3 regions of the Shewanella marisflavi genome follow, and region 2 is predicted to be linked to each of the others. Evidence: predicted binding sites of a transcription regulator. Region 2 holds the regulator's gene; each other region holds the start of a gene.
The links. Region 2 encodes LexA, which represses DNA repair genes until DNA is damaged. Its sites were predicted from a motif close to TACTGTATNNNNATACAGTA; they were not measured.
Positions count from the first base shown of each region.

Region 1 (5,300 bases), 530 kb from region 2:
TTTACATAAATATGTGATTGTTGAGAGATAATGGCGTGGGATCGCGGCGTGGCTGCAGGGAAAATGTCGCCCGATCAGGATCGGGCGACAGGTCTGTTATGACTGTTTTAACTGCTTCTTGAGCTTACGCAGGGCGGCTTTGACCTTCTTGCTGTTCTCTGGGCCCATGCGAATCATCAACTTCTGTGCATTGGGCAGGCCTTCAAGCGCAGGGTCGACAAACTTGTAGTTAACGCTGACGCTGTCTAGCTCTATGGGCGCCTCGATAACGGGGGCTGAGAGCATGACATCGATCGCCTCTATCATGCGATCATCGAAATTCATGTCTGGATAACCTAACTCTTCAAATGCCTCGCCCAGTAGCGGTTTTACCTTGTTGTAGGTGGCGAAGAGCTGCTGTTCATCCAGATTGTCCACGAAGTTCGCGTAGAGATCGTATCTATGATAGCTATCAGGATTGAGATAGGTCTTATTGGTGACCTCGGAGACGGTAAACTTGCTGTTGGGCGCCTTGAGCGGGCTGACCTTACGCGCCAATTCGCCTTGGGCCAGATTATCAACAAACACCACGAAGTGTCTGACGATATCTTTTTCAACCAAGATGGGCTCAATCTTCATGCCATTGGCGACTTCGACCGTCTTATCAACAATATACTCATCGCTCTGTGCCAATGTTGGCAACGGAACTTCTGTTTCGCTTGGGGACTCAGGGATGGGGTCTTCCACCTCTGGTTCGATAATGTCAGGCTCAGGCAAGGCGGCGTCTGTCACTAAGGGCTGCTCCGGTTCTGGCTCGGGCAGGGTTATGGGCGCCGGTATCTCTGGCTCAGGCTGAGGTTCGTCACTGCCGAGGAAGTAATAGGCGCCGCCGGCGAGCATGAGCACAATGATCACCACTGCAATACTGAGCGCATTAATTCCATTGCGCGATGTCTGTGGGGCAATTCTATCTTCTTGACTGACTTGCATGAGATTTCCTTGAATTGTGGCTGGATTGGCCCTGTGACCACAGAGGCCTTACTCCATTCTGCAAAATTCACCGGGCTTGTCTAGGGGTGGCCAGTGAAATAAAAAATATTTAATTGCTGGCAGGCCCTAGTCAAGCCTGCACGTATTGCTGGCGCTCCCCTAACCAGCGCAGCACTATGGCGTCAACATTTTCCGGTACCTGCTGCATCACATGTAGGGCTAATTTCTGAATGTGGGGAATGAGGGCCTGATCCCTGACCAGATCGGCGATCTTCATTTCGGCAATTCCCGTCTGCTTGGTGCCCAGGACTTCACCCGGACCACGAATTTCCAGATCTTTCTGGGCGATCACAAAGCCATCGTTGCTGTCTCTGAGTACGCCGAGGCGTTGGGTGGCAGTATGCGATAAGGGCGCCTTATAGAGCAACACGCAGTGGCTGGCCACGGCGCCACGTCCGACACGTCCCCGTAGCTGATGCAGCTGTGCCAGTCCCAGACGTTCAGGATTCTCGATGATCATTAGGCTGGCATTGGGCACATCTACCCCAACTTCAATCACAGTCGTGGCGACCAGCAGCTGAATGGCGCCCGCCTTAAAGGCGTCCATGACAGCCTGTTTCTCAGCGGGTTTCATGCGGCCATGCACTAGACCAATGGCAAGTTCCGGCAATATTTGCTTTAGTTCTTCGGCGGTATCTTCTGCCGCCTGACATTCGAGTACCTCAGATTCTTCGATCAGGGTGCAGACCCAATAGGCCTGACGCCCGCCCTCTAGTGCGGCCTGGCGCACGCGATCGATCACCTCACTGCGGCGGTTGTCTGAGATGGCGACCGTGGTGACTGGTGTCCGCCCAGGTGGTAGCTCGTCGATGATAGAGGTGTCCAGATCCGCATAGGCCGTCATCGCCAGAGTGCGCGGTATAGGGGTGGCGGTCATGATCAACTGATGGGGATGGAAGCCTTGGCTAATTCCTTTCTCTCTCAGCCCTAGACGTTGATGTACCCCGAATCTGTGCTGTTCGTCGATGATGATCAGTGCCAGGCGGTTGAACTCGACCTGTTGCTGAAAGATGGCATGGGTACCGATGACGATATGGGCCTCGCCGCTCTTGATCTGTTCCAGCGACTGAGTGCGCGCCTTGCCCTTGAGTTTGCCGGCCAGCCAACCAACCGTTAACCCTAGAGGCTCAAACCAGGCAGCAAAGTTATTGGCATGCTGCTCGGCGAGCAGTTCGGTTGGTGCCATCATGGCCACCTGATAGCCGCTCTCAATGGCTTGCAGCGCTGCAAGAGCCGCCACCAGTGTCTTGCCCGAGCCCACATCGCCTTGCACTAAGCGCATCATGGGATGGTGCTGGGCGAGATCGGCTGTGATCTCTGTGACGACTCGCTGCTGAGCACCCGTGGGTTTGAAGGGCAGCGAGGCCAAAAAAGGATTGAGCAGCTGCCCGGTAGGATGCATCGCCTGGGCCGAATCTTGATTGCTACGCTGCCTGAGCTGCAACATGCTGAGGTTGTGGGCCAGCAGCTCCTCTTGAATAAGGCGCTGCTGCGCCGGATGGGTACCTTGCTCCAACGCAAAGGGACTGACATCGCTCGGGGGTCTGTGCAGCAGCTGCAGCGCATCGACTAACGAAAGCTGATTGGGTTGTAACTGGGGTGGCAGCAACTCCTTGAGCGCGCCATGGGCCAACAGGGCAAGCGCCTGGTCGGTTAATTTGATCCAGCTGGCTTGTTTAAGTCCTTCGGTGGTCGGATAGATAGGGGTTAAGGTTTCACTCAGACTCGGTTCGCTGCCGTCATGGAGTAGCTTGTATTCCGGATGGATGATCTCTCGATGAAGTTTGCCTCGGCGCACTTCACCATATGCGCGAATGCGCGCACCCTCTTCGAGGCCGTTGCGCATGGCGGCCGAAAAATTAAAGAAGCGTAGCGTTAGGGTACCCGAGTCATCCCGCACCGTGCAGGTGAGCATACGCTTGCGGCCTTGGACTATCTGGGTCGATTGGATCACGGCTTCTATGGTGCCGTAGCTACCGGGATAGAGGGCGGCGATAGGATAGATCTGGGTACGGTCTTCATAACGTAGCGGTAGATGAAACAGCAGATCCTGAACCGTTTTGATGCCGAGCTTCTCCAGCCGCTGCGCCATCTTAGCAGCAACGCCTGTTAACTCTGTCACCGCCATGAGATCGAGTCTATCCACGCTTTATACCCATTTGATTTAACGTTCTATTTAAACAGTATCTGAGTCGATCACTGTAAATATATACATATACTATCAGAGTTCTGTATGAACGCAATCTTGCGCCAAGCTTGCGGGGGTAAAAGCATGCTGGCCTAAATGCAAGTGGCCTTACAGCCAGCCTTTTTCCAGGCACAGGTGTCACCGATAAGGGGTGACAAATGTCATCTCTTATCGGTGAGTCGCAATGCAGTCTTATACGGATTGAGCGGAGAGGATCAGGTAGCTCAAGTAGATAAGATAGCAGAGCAGCAGCAATGCCCCTTCGCGCCGACCGATGCGCAGGCCGCTCCAGGCCAGGGGCAGAAGCAGCAGTGCCAGTGTTACCATCACCAGCAGATCCATCGCAGGTACGCTAGCGTTTATGGGCTGGATGAGCGCAGTGATGCCTAAGATGCCAAGCAGGTTAAACAGATTTGAGCCGACCAGGTTGCCGATGGCGATATCACTCTCACCACGTCTGGCTGCCACAACTGAGGTGATAAGTTCTGGCATGCTGGTGCCTATGGCCACTATGGTGAGACCGATAAGCAGTTCACTCATTCCCAGCTGTGTAGCCAGCGCAACGGCGCCGTCGACAAATAGCGCGCCGCCACCGACCAGCATGCCGATCCCTAGGGCGACTAAGAGCATTGACAGTAAGGGTGGAAGGGGACGGCTTGTTTCTTCGACCTTGGTTGCCTGCTGTCTATCAAACAGATAACTCATGGCCAGAAAGGCGACAAGCATAGAAGCCAGGAGGGCACCATCGAGACGACTCAGTCCACCATCGCTTAGCAGTCCACAAAATAGCAGAGTCGAAAACAGCATCAGGGGAATATCCCGCTTCACCATCTGCGACTGTACCCCTACCGGACGCACCAATGCCGTGAGCCCGAGGATGAGACCGATATTGGCGATATTCGATCCCACCACATTGCCCAGGGCGATATCTGCATTGCCAGCGATGGCCGATTTAAGGCTGACGGCCAATTCTGGGGTACTGGTACCAAAGGCGACTATGGTCAGGCCTATGACTAGCGGTGTGACACCGAGTCTGAGCGCGAGGGCACTGGCACCACGAACTAAAGATTCGGCGCCGAGAATGAGGATGAGCAAACCAGCAATAAGGGCTAGCGGGGTAAACATGATTAACTCTCAAATATGGGGGGAGGCAAGCATAGTGATTGTTGAAATTTAGGCAACAAGAATTTAGGGGGACGTTATTAAATTTTGTTTATCTCACCTTAAACAGGGTAATAAAAAACACGCCTGATGGCGTGTTTTTATGTCAGACGAGTGTTGGTTTGCGATTACAGCTCATCTTCCCAGCGCACAATAGCGCCGCGCTGTCCATCGACCTTGGCGCTGTATCTCTGCTCCAGCACATGGCGTTTGATCTTCAAGGTAGGTGTTAGCACGTCGTTGTCTACATCCCAAGCCTCGGTGACCACTATGATAGCATCGACGGTTTCGTGGGACTCCAGATGAGGGTTAACACTGTCTAAGGTCGCCTTGAGTGAGGCTCGCACCTCCTCTTTCGGCTGCAGTGAGGCCCCTTCGGAGAGCTGAACCAGCGCCACCGGATGAGGCAGGCCAGAGCCTATGATGCAGATCAGCTCCACGTGGGGGTCTTGCGCCAGCTTACGCTCGATAGGCACAGGCGCAACATACTTGCCTTTGGCTGTCTTGAAGTTGTCTTTGACGCGGCCCGTGATAGTGACGCAGCCGTCGGCGTCGATTGAGCACAGATCGCCAGTATGGAAATAACCCTCTTGGTCGAAGCTGGCCTGAGTGACCTCCGGTTGTTTGTAGTAACCAGTCATCAAGCCTGGACTCTTAACCAGTAACTCTCCACTTTCGCTTTGCTTGACGCTACAACCCTCGACCGCACGTCCGACTGTGCCAATCTTGCTGGCGTCGAAGGGGTGGTTGATGATGGAGTAGGCGCTGTTTTCTGTCATGCCCCAGGCTTCACAGATATTTAGGCCAATCTTGTGGTACCAGGCGATCAGCGAAGGAGGGATAGGTGCCGAACCTGAGCCTAACAGGTGGCAATGCTCCAGCCCTAGCCCTTGACGGATCTTCTTCTTCACCAGCGAGCTGA
Region 1 is NZ_CP022272.1:3,915,149-3,920,448, reverse strand. It holds gene CFF01_RS17245 (DUF3014 domain-containing protein) at 97-969, opposite strand; gene recG (ATP-dependent DNA helicase RecG) at 1,100-3,175, opposite strand; gene CFF01_RS17235 (calcium/sodium antiporter) at 3,410-4,342, opposite strand; gene CFF01_RS17230 (AMP-binding protein) at 4,507-5,300, opposite strand, start outside.
Region 1: the regulator LexA is predicted to act here: its motif matches at 3,227-3,246, upstream of recG (ATP-dependent DNA helicase RecG).

Region 2 (5,300 bases):
CTTGGTCATCAGTTCATCCATGGTTAAATCATCTAACACCACAGCTTTAGGTTCTTCTGTGGCCATCTCGGGCGCCACTTGATCGGCGCTGGCCGCTGGTGTTGTCGCTTCACTGCCGGACGGCGTGCTTACATTGCTGACATCGGCGGCTTGAACCGTGTCGCCTGAATCATTACCCCAAGCATTACGCTCGAAGGTGACGACAGCGGCAATATCGGTAGCGGTCAGCTGCTGCGCAAACGCCTGCATCGCTGTGCCTGTTCTGCCATTTAAGACCACATCGATATGCTCGGCAACTGGGCCTTTAATAGCTGGGCTGCCAATCAGCGACGGGAAGACTCCTGGCAAGCCGGCACCGTTTGGCTGGTGGCAGGCTGCACATTGCGCCATATAGACCTGTTCACCTCGGCTGATGAGTTCTTCTTTCGACAGTGTCTTAGACAGGGCTGCCTGAGCTTCGGCCGCAGCGGCGTTGGCCAGGGCTTTTTGATCGACCACCCATTTATCGAAGTCGGCTTCGGAAAGAACCTGTACCACGATAGGCATAAATCCATGGTCTTTTCCGCATAGTTCGGCGCATTGGCCACGATAGATGCCGGGTTTGTCGATGCGGGTCCAGGCCTCGTTGATAAAGCCGGGGTTGGCGTCTTTTTTCACCGCAAAGGCGGGGACCCACCAAGAATGAATTACATCCTCTGAAGTCATCAAGAAACGAACTTTACGGTTAACCGGGAGGACTAACGGTTTGTCGACTTCAAGAAGGTAGTGCTCGCCTTTGGCTTCTTTGCCCTCTATTTGGTCTCTTGGTGTCGACAATAGGCTGAAATAGGCAATGTCATGATCAAAGTAGCTGTAATGCCACTTCCATTGAGAGCCAGTAACCTTAATGGTGAGGTCCGCATTACTGGGGTCTTCCATGGCGATAAGTGTCTTGGTTGCCGGGATGGCCATCACGATTAAGATCACGAAAGGGACAATGGTCCAGGCGATCTCAACCTTGGTGCTCTCATGAAAGTTTGCCGCAACGGCACCCTTTGAGCGTCTGTGGTTGATGATGGAATAGATCATCACCCCAAAGACGACCAGGCCTATGGCACAGCAGATATAGAGAATCGTCATATGCAGGCTAAACACCTGATTACTGATCTCTGTGACCCCTGATGTCATGTTAAGGGGCATATCGGCTGCGAGTATGGTGGGCGTAATTAGCAACGCCAGCAAACAACACAACACTTGCTTCACTAGACTTCTCCTCTGTCAATTGCGAAGGCAACTACAAAGAAGAGCCACACAGTATGTCTCGGCTCTATGCAAACTCTTCAGTTCCCAAAAAAGCAACGATGACTTCAAAGTGCGTCGGTGGTGAATCTTTTGTTTTGCTGGTGGTAACCACGCTTGCACTTACGGCTGAATATATCAGACGAATTTCAGCTCTTAGGGCGATGTGGTGCAGATTTATTCGCCGCTCAAGCCGACAACCAAATTGTTCGACATAACAAATAATCGTTGATATCTACTACTAACTTAATGGCTGTTTAAATATTGATCAAGATCACTTTTATTTTATTTTGCTAAATAAAACAGATACAAAAACGCCCCTTTCGGGGCGTTAGTATGGAAAGAATTGGCAAGGATGATCAGTGAAGAGAGGTAAACTGATTGGCGGCCTTGGTACCAAGATCCTCTTGGCTAAAAGGGTTGGCAGGTAAGTGACTGTTCGCATCTTCGATAACCACCCCTAAGGCGCGGGTGTTTTTTGCGACGATCTGCAAGCGGCGATTGTCCCGTGCATCCAATGATTGTGTCCAGCTGATCACTGCACTGGATGTACCACTTGTGAGAGCCTTCTCCATAGCCCAAAGTGCTTCAACTTCATCTTTGGTGTGTACCAGCAAGATGCGATCCATCCGCACGCCGCCGTCGGCCAGCATCTGCTTATAGCCAATATTGGGTGGGCTGATCAGCACGACCCATTGCCCTTGCTGGCTGAGTCTCGCCAGTTCAGGTGTAAGACTCTGTAACTCTTGCTTGCCCTGAGTCGAACTGGAAACCGTTGAAATAGTGTTCTTGCTGCCGCTTTTAAGCGAACTGTCGAGATCGATCCAAAGCCCCGGATGACGAGGTGCCATGCCCATGAGATTATTCATTGCCAGTCTCCATTACGAATCACGCCGACGGCTAAACCTTCTATACTCAGGCTCTGAGTCGTCAGGTCAACAACGATAGGTGAGTATTCTTCATTTTCTGCATGTAGATAAACTGTGCTGCCACGCTTCTCGAAGCGCTTGACCGTCACATCATCCTCTACGCGAGCAACGACTATCTGTCCGTTTCTTGCTTGTTCGACCTTATGTACCGCTAGCAGGTCGCCCTCAAGGATGCCGATATCTTTCATACTGTCGCCCCTTACACGCAACAGAAAGTCTGCACTTGGGCGAAACATGCTCGGGTCAACCTGGTAGTGCTGTTCAACATGTTCCTGTGCCAGAATCGGCTCACCGGCTGCTACCTGGCCAATCAGAGGTAAACCGAGATCTTCAGGCTCTTCCTCTTGAGTCAGCTTAATGCCGCGAGAGGTGCCCGGCATGATCTCGATGCAACCTTTTTTGGCCAGTGCCTTAAGGTGCTCTTCGGCGGCATTCGCGCTCTTAAAGCCTAATCGGCGCGCAATTTCGGCACGGGTTGGTGGCATGCCCGTGTCTGCAATATTGCGTTTTATTAGCTCTAAAATCTCGGCTTGTCTTGGTGTTAAGGGTCTCATGATTAATCCTGTCTTTCCATACAGTACCTGTCAGTATATACAGTATTTTATACAGTGCAAGTATTAACCAGTTTTTCTATCAATCAGCTCAAATGGTTAGCGAGTTAACCCCACGAATATTTAGCCAGTAATCGTTTTCTCAAGGGAGATCAACAGCTGATGATAATCATCGATGGCGGGAAAATCGGTAAAGGTTTTGTGTGGCTTTTGGCTGTCGGGATTCTTGATGCCGAGTTGATAGCCAACTCCTGCGGTTCTGGCAGCCTGCAAGATGGGTTCGCTATCGTCGATAAACAGGCAACGGCTTGGATCTAGGGAGAAGCGCTCAAATAGGCTAAGCCAAAACTGGGGATGCTCTTTGGGGTAACCAGTGTGGTGGCTTGAGAGCATATGATCTAACCCGGAAGCCAGCTCGGTATGTTTGAGCTTTAATGACAAGCTTTGTGGGTGTGCGTTGGTGACTAAGATACGCTGCTTGTTGCGCCTGGCAAGTGCCGAGAGAAAGGGCATGCTGTCTTGGCGCAGTTGGATTCTGTCTACCAGAGTGTGGTGCAGGGCAAGAATATCTAGGCCAAGCTCTTGCTGCCAATATTCCAGACAATACCATTCTAAGGTGCCAAATACCTTGGCATAGGCGGTTTCGACCAGTTGCTGCGCCTCAGATAAGGGGATCTGTTTCTCTTGGCACAAGGCTTGAGGAACCAGGCTGAGCCAGAAGTGATTATCGAAATGCAGATCCAGCAGGGTGCCATCCATATCAAGCAGCACAGTATCTATCTTATTCCAGGGAAACATAAAGGTGTGAAAAAAATTCCTTGGTGAGAGTTGTGGATTAGGCACATCATAGTAAGATTGAGTGGTTAAGCAAACGCCATTTTTATCAGGAAGTTTCATGCCGGACAAAAAGCCGCAGATCCTACATGCCGAAGTTGTTGCACAAAGCCGTCTATTTCAGATTGAGCAGGTGCATTTAAAATTTTCGAATCAGGTTGAGCGTCAGTATGAGCGCATGAAAGGCAATGCCCGTGGCGCCGTCATGGTGGTGCCTGTGCATGGTAAAGACCTCCTTTTAGGGCGCGAGTACGCGGCGGGAACCCATAGCTATGAGCTTGGCTTCCCTAAGGGCTTGGTTGATCCAGGTGAGAGTCACGCCGAGGCGGCCAATCGAGAGCTGCAAGAAGAGATAGGCTTTGGCGCCCATAAGTTGACCCATCTGATGGAGCTAAGTCTGGCGCCAGGCTATTTTGCCAGCAAGATGCAGATCTTCGTAGCCGAAGATCTGTATGAGAGTCGACTGCAAGGTGATGAGCCAGAACCGATAGAAGTGGTGCGTTGGCCCTTGAGTCAGTGGTCTGAGCTGTTATTAGAAGACGACTTTTCCGAGTCTAGAAGCGTTAGCGCCTTGTTTTTGGCGCAGAAACATCTAAAACTAAAGTAGTTAATCTAAACGATAAATAGGCATTGCCAGATGTAGGCTGTTGGAGTTGTGATGAAGCCAGAAGAGTATATTGAGCAGGCGATAAGTATTGCCATCGAGGCGGGAGAGGCGATTAAGACTATCTACCTCGACGGAAGCTTCGAGCGAGAGGTAAAGTCTGACAATACCCCTGTGACCTCTGCCGATATCGCGGCGCATAAAATCATCTCTTCACAGCTTGAGCGCCTAACGCCTGATATCCCCGTTTTATCCGAAGAAGATGCTGATATTCCTTTCTCTGAGCGCGCCGACTGGCAACGCTACTGGTTGGTCGATCCCTTGGATGGTACCGGTGAATTTATTGCCGGCAGCGGCGACTTCTCGGTGATCATCGCCCTGGTTGAGCATAACCGCCCTATCATGGGGATCGTTTATGTGCCCATGACGGACGTGGTCTATTATGCGGTGGCGGGCCTGGGTGCCTACAAACGTAGCAGTAAGGGTGAGGTACGTATCGCCAGTAAACAGCTCACCACTGACGATGAACCCTGTCTGCGCTTGGCGGTGAGTCGCCGTCAAGATCCTCATTCAGTGCTGAAGTTATTCCATCATCCTAAACACTGCGAACTCGTGGTTTTGGGGGGCGCAGCACTAAAGAGCTGCCTGGTGGCAGAAGGGCGAGCCGACTGTTATGTGCGCATCGGCCCCACCGGCGAGTGGGATACCGGCGCGGCGCAGATCATCATTGAAGAGGCCGGCGGCCAGGTGATGGATCTTGAATTGCAGCCCCTAAGTTATAACGAGCGTGAGTCGTTAGAGAATCCCAATTTTATCGTTGTGGGCTCAACCCACCTGCCTTGGGATAAACTGTTAACCAGTGAATAATCCCGAATCTATTGTTATTCAAGCAGCCGCTAAGTCGCAGTTGTTGCCACTTTATCGTTTGGAGCAGCAGCTGTTTGGCGAGCATGCCTACCCCGATTTTTTCTTTCGTCAGAGTTATGATTGCTGGCCCAGTGGTCTGCGTGTTGCCTGTGATGCACAGGGCTGTGTGCTGGGCTATATCCTGCTGGCCAGAAGTGAACAGCCCTCTTGCGCCTGGATCCTTTCGGTGGCCGTCGA
Region 2 is NZ_CP022272.1:124,195-129,494, forward strand. It holds gene coxB (cytochrome c oxidase subunit II) at 1-1,242, opposite strand, end outside; gene CFF01_RS00585 (cell division inhibitor SulA) at 1,638-2,147, opposite strand; gene lexA (transcriptional repressor LexA) at 2,144-2,761, opposite strand; gene yrfG (GMP/IMP nucleotidase) at 2,882-3,556, opposite strand; gene nudE (ADP compounds hydrolase NudE) at 3,654-4,199, shown strand; gene cysQ (3'(2'),5'-bisphosphate nucleotidase CysQ) at 4,251-5,063, shown strand; gene CFF01_RS00610 (GNAT family N-acetyltransferase) at 5,056-5,300, shown strand, end outside.

Region 3 (5,300 bases), 1.9 Mb from region 2:
GAGGTGCAACCGGGTTGAAAACGCCCGCTTTAGCTCTGCGCCAATCTGTCGCAGATGTTCCTGATATACCACCAGCAGTTCTCCCTCATCCAACGCAGTGCTAAGCGTTAGCTGAAATTGGGCCAAGGAAGGAGGCCGCCATAACACTAGGCTCTCTTGCTGTTTCAAGAGGCTATTGAGACTCACCTTGTACTCCCCCTTTCCCTGACTGCGTCTTGCCTGGGTGATCAGTGCGCTGATCTCCCCATAGGCTACGCGGCTGGGTGCCAGCAGGACGAACAGGCCCTCATCGAGATGAAACTCGGCACCTAAGATCAATTTAAGATCGCAGCGCTTGGCCGCTTCGTGAGCCTTCACCACCCCGGCAAAGGAACATTCATCGGTCAATGCCAGCGCCTGATAGCCCAGCAGGCTGGCCTGCTCCACCAGCTCATGGGGATGGGAGGCGCCGCGCAGGAAGCTGTAATTAGAGAGTGCATGCAGCTCGGCGTACATTAAGCAAACCATCCCTGTAAAAATAACCCCTGAGGCGTGCGAAACACCCAGCACAGTCCACCTTGCTCCATTTGAGCCAGGTAATAATCTCGCGGCGCCTCATTCCCCCAGGGAGAGAGCAGGCGCTCGGGTCCCTTTAGCAGAGTCACTTGTTCTGGCAAGATAGGTTCTGGCTGACGCAGCAACCAGCTGGGGCGGATTCGCCCATCACAGCTCCCCTGGGCCAGATCAACTTGCAACCCCGCACTCTCACTCAGAGCACGTGTCTTTCCCTGATAACTGGCCTTGGGCTCGGCGCACTCATGACTGCTTTGCCAAGCTGCACCTTGGGGCGTCTGGCGCCATTGTGAAAAGGAGCGGCTCTGCCAACTGTGTTCAGGAAGATGATGGCTGCAATTGCTAACGCCCTTCACCTTCTCGGCGCCCAAGCGAGCCTCAAGCAGAGATAACAGCCGCATACTCACATCTGACTTGCCCTGACTCTGGTACCAGTTAGGGGTTTGTACCGCCAGCGCGACTAAGGTATCGGCTTCGACCTCCAGGCTGATCACGGGCGCCGCTAAGGACAAGCTGTCGAGCTGCACGCGGCACAGCTTGAGCAAGGCATCGGCCCTGTGCTCGGCAAAAGGATAGCGGATATCGCAGCGCAGCGGCGTCATCGTCAGGTCGCGAAACACTAAGGTCAAACGTAAAGCCAATACTGCCTGCTGACGCTGCATAAGATAGCTCGATAAGGTTGCGAGCATGCGACTCAGTGGAAACGCCAGTCCTTCGAGATGACTCACCTCATAGAGCAAGGCAAGCTTATGCTGATAGCTCTCGGGCGGTTGATAGAATCTGTGCACCTGAGGTAACTGACCTTTAAGCTGGGCAAGTAGGGTCAGCATCGCCTCTCCAAAGCGTTCACCCAACTCACTCAGGGGCAAGGCGAGTAACTCCTGCGTCTGTGTTAGCCCCATGTTTTCACAGGCGCGCTGCACCGAGAGCGGTAAGGGTAAGGCTGAGATAGCCAGAGGCGCCAGCTGCATTAGAGTCACTTGAGGCAAGACCTGCTGTGTGTTTTCCTCCTCGCCAACACGGGCCTGTGCGTCAGCTGCTTGGGCGACTTCCTCCCCCGCTTTAGCCTCAAGGGTCACATCTTTTTGAGTGAATATGAGCCGCTCCGGCCACGACATGGGCTGATATCTGGCCCCCAACTGTGCCAGCAAGGGATTCTGAGCTAAGGCAAACTGACATTCGAGACCATAAGCGACTGCGGCGCTATGATATTGCCTTAACAGCTGATTTAAACTGCCAAAGACTTTCACCATGGAGCCCACCTCAAACAACAAAGTATCTGTCACCTGTAGCTGATCATCTCGCTTGCTCCCATCGAAGGGACACACCATGGGCACCACTCTGGCGCTATAAGCATAACTCCATTGACACAGCCAATCGCTGGCGCTCTGACTGAGGCTATTATCATAGGTCAATAGCTGCAGTGATGGGCAGAGGGTCTGCGCCGTGGCGATGCTCTGGCCCACCTCTACCCCTTGGTTGGCTGCTGCCTGAGAACTGAGCAATATTTGGCTCGATTGACGCTCATAAAGAGCCAATGCCGCGCCAGGCTCTATCCCCTGATGGTAGCTTTGATATTGAAGTAGCCAATGGGGAAAATATACCGCCAGCCACAACATCTAAGTGCTCCAGGGCCCTTGCACAACCTGTCCTCCCGCCAGAGACGAAGGCGTATCGCCCTTCAGACTCTGCGCCAGCAGTTCAGGTAGCAAAGACAAGCTAAACTTAGGCGCAGGCCAGCCACCACGGCGCTTAAGAATATCCACCTGAGTGGCGAAAGCAGAGGACTTCCCCGCCAGCTCTGGCTGCAGGGCTAGCCGTAGCGGCACAGGATGTGGCTGCACCTTGAGCTTACTCGGTAGATAACAGACACACAGGCTCTCTCCCTTCTCACAGGCAAGTTGCAAACGTCTGGCCTGACTCGTGCTGAGCTGATCGAGCCAACATAACACCAAGGGAGATACGCCGCTGGTTAAGATCTGTTCGAGCGCCCACAGCTGCTCTTTAGGCACCTGGGTATCCACCCACAACAGACGGCTGACATCTATACCCTGCATAAGCAGCTGCTGAGGGTAAGGCACATGTGGCGGCGCCACCAGACTCACCAGACTTGCAGCACCGCTTTGCCGCGAACGGCTGGGAATTAATCGGCGCATAAGGGGGAGCACAAGGCTTAGCTCGCCTATACCCTCACAGCTATAGAAGATCTCGCACAGTCCATGGGCCGGCCAGCCCCCATGCCCCAGATAACGATTAAGCTCGGGATAACCGCTATCTTGACCCAACGGTCCGGGATAATAGGCATCACCGCGCCAGAGATCGGCACGTTCGAGCAAACGTTCAAGTTGAGGATCTGCCAAGGCCATAATACACCCACTCTTAGTCGGCTTACCTACAAGTTAAGCTAAGCCAAAAACAATAATACTGTATATAAACACAGTATATTTATAATTGGCCAGATCGCAAGAGAGAAACACTAAGATCAGTCACACTGACGGCTCATTTTTTAGGCGCCAGCGGCGGACAGGCACAAAAAAACCACCCTAAGGTGGTTTTATCGGCTGAGCCTTGGGTTAACGGTACTTCTTAACCTTCTTCAACGCGATCTGCTGCTTGAGCGGCGACAGATGTTCGATGAAAACTTTACCGTCGAGATGATCCATCTCATGTTGCAATACGATAGCCAGGAAATCATCGCTCTCTATCTCAAAGGCCTCTCCCTGACGATCAAGCGCCTTAACCTTAACCTGCTCGAAACGGCTCACCTTGGCGCGATAACCCGGAATTGACAGGCAAGCTTCCTCACCCACTATCTCGCCTGAGCGCTCAACAAACTCTGGGTTGATCAGCACTAGGGGTTGATCGCGATCTTCAGAGAGGTCAATAACCAAGATGGCATGCTCACTGCCCACCTGGGTAGCTGCCAGCCCAATACCGTCATCCGTGTGATACATGGTTTCGATCAGATCATCGATAAAACCTTGCACGGCGGTGACATCTTCTACAGGCTTTGCCTTACGTTTCAGGCGCTCATCGGGAATGGTCAATATATCGAGTACAGGCATAGTGTGCGGTTCTGGCTCTTAAAAATGGCTAAAAAGTGGCGCCATTATGACCTAAATCACATTAAAGGCAACTGCAAACCCATGGTTTTCATCCCTGCAAAGCCAAACCGTGCCCCCGATTGACTTGTAATTCATCAGCGTAGCCGATAGCATGAAACCATAAACTGTATACAATATACGAGAATAAGAATGTCAAACCTGAAACGTACCCCTTTGCCAAGTACCTTTTATGTGGCCAACACCATGGAGATCTTCGAGCGACTCGCCTGGTATGGCTTCTTTACGCTCTCCTCTCTCTATATGACCTCTCCTGCTCACCAGGGAGGCTTAGGCTTTAGTGAGCAAGAGCGCGGCCTACTGCAGGGGATGATCCCCTTCTTTCTCTACCTCTTTCCTGTACTTACTGGTGCCCTGGCCGATCGCTATGGCTACCGCAAGATGTTTCTACTGGCCTATGCCATCATGTGTCCCAGCTACTTCTTACTAGGTCAGGTGAGCAGTTTCAGCGGCTTCTTTATCGCCTTCATGGGCGTCGCCATCGGCGCCGCCTGCTTTAAGCCCGTGGTGACAGGCACAGTGGCACGCACCACAGACCACACCAATCGAGGCTTGGGTTTTGGCATCTTTTATATGATGGTCAATGTCGGAGGTTTCCTCGGCCCCTTTATTGCCGGCTATGTGCGCGCAATTAGCTGGGACTGGGTCTTCATCATGTCGGCCATTTGGATTGGTATTAACTTTATTCCGGCGCTCTTTGTCTACAAGGAGCCAACCGATCCCCACCAGCAACGCGGTAAGTCACTTTCTCAGGTACTGATGGACATTCAACAGGTACTGGGCAATGCCCGTTTCGCCCTGCTGTTTTTCGGCACCTTAGTGATCTTGATGTCCTACGGCGCCAAATGGATCGACGGTGAGCAATGCCTGCTTATCTATATTATCTGGTTTAGCCTGCACTTTATTTGGAATACACTGGCCAAGGCCGACAGCAAGGCTCCCTGGTATAAACAAAAAATTGCCTTGGGGAATAAATCCTTTGTGATCTATCTGCTTATTCTGTCTGGTTTCTGGATGGTCTATCAGCAGATCTTTATCACCCTGCCTATTTATATTCGTGACTTTGTTGATACCTCAGATCTGGTCTCAATGCTCGCCGCTTGGCCGTCTCTGCTCGACTTCTTCGCCCCGGTAGATCTCAGCCTACTGAGCGACGAGCTTCTAGGCGCCGCCAAGGGCTACGCTTTGGGTAGCCTGAGCCTGTCACAGGCCTATTTTGACCTGGTGCATGCCAAGGTGATGATCCCAAAGGAGGCATTGGGTGACGCCCTGCGCGCCATCGCCGAGCACCCTGAGCTCGCGAGCCAATATAGCCAACAGTTTGCCCAGCAATATCGTCAGGTGAATCCAGAATACCTTATCGGGCTCAACTTTCTCTCCATCGTGCTGATGCAGGTAATGGTCAGCCGTATCGCCGAGAAGTTCAGTCCACTGCCGGTATTGGTTGCCGGCACGCTGATCCTGGCACTGGGGACCGCCCTTGGGGGCCTAGCCCACGGCCTGCTTATGGGCGGCGCTATGGTACTGACCTCTATCTTAGTCTTCTCTGTCGGTGAGATGGTCGCCTCTCCCAAGAGTCAAGAGTATGTCGCCAGCTTTGCCCCTGAAGATAAAAAAGCCATGTTT
Region 3 is NZ_CP022272.1:2,014,085-2,019,384, reverse strand. It holds gene CFF01_RS08780 (error-prone DNA polymerase) at 1-495, opposite strand, end outside; gene CFF01_RS08775 (Y-family DNA polymerase) at 495-2,171, opposite strand; gene imuA (translesion DNA synthesis-associated protein ImuA) at 2,172-2,918, opposite strand; gene def (peptide deformylase) at 3,126-3,617, opposite strand; gene CFF01_RS08760 (MFS transporter) at 3,807-5,300, shown strand, end outside.
Region 3: the regulator LexA is predicted to act here: its motif matches at 2,975-2,994, upstream of imuA (translesion DNA synthesis-associated protein ImuA).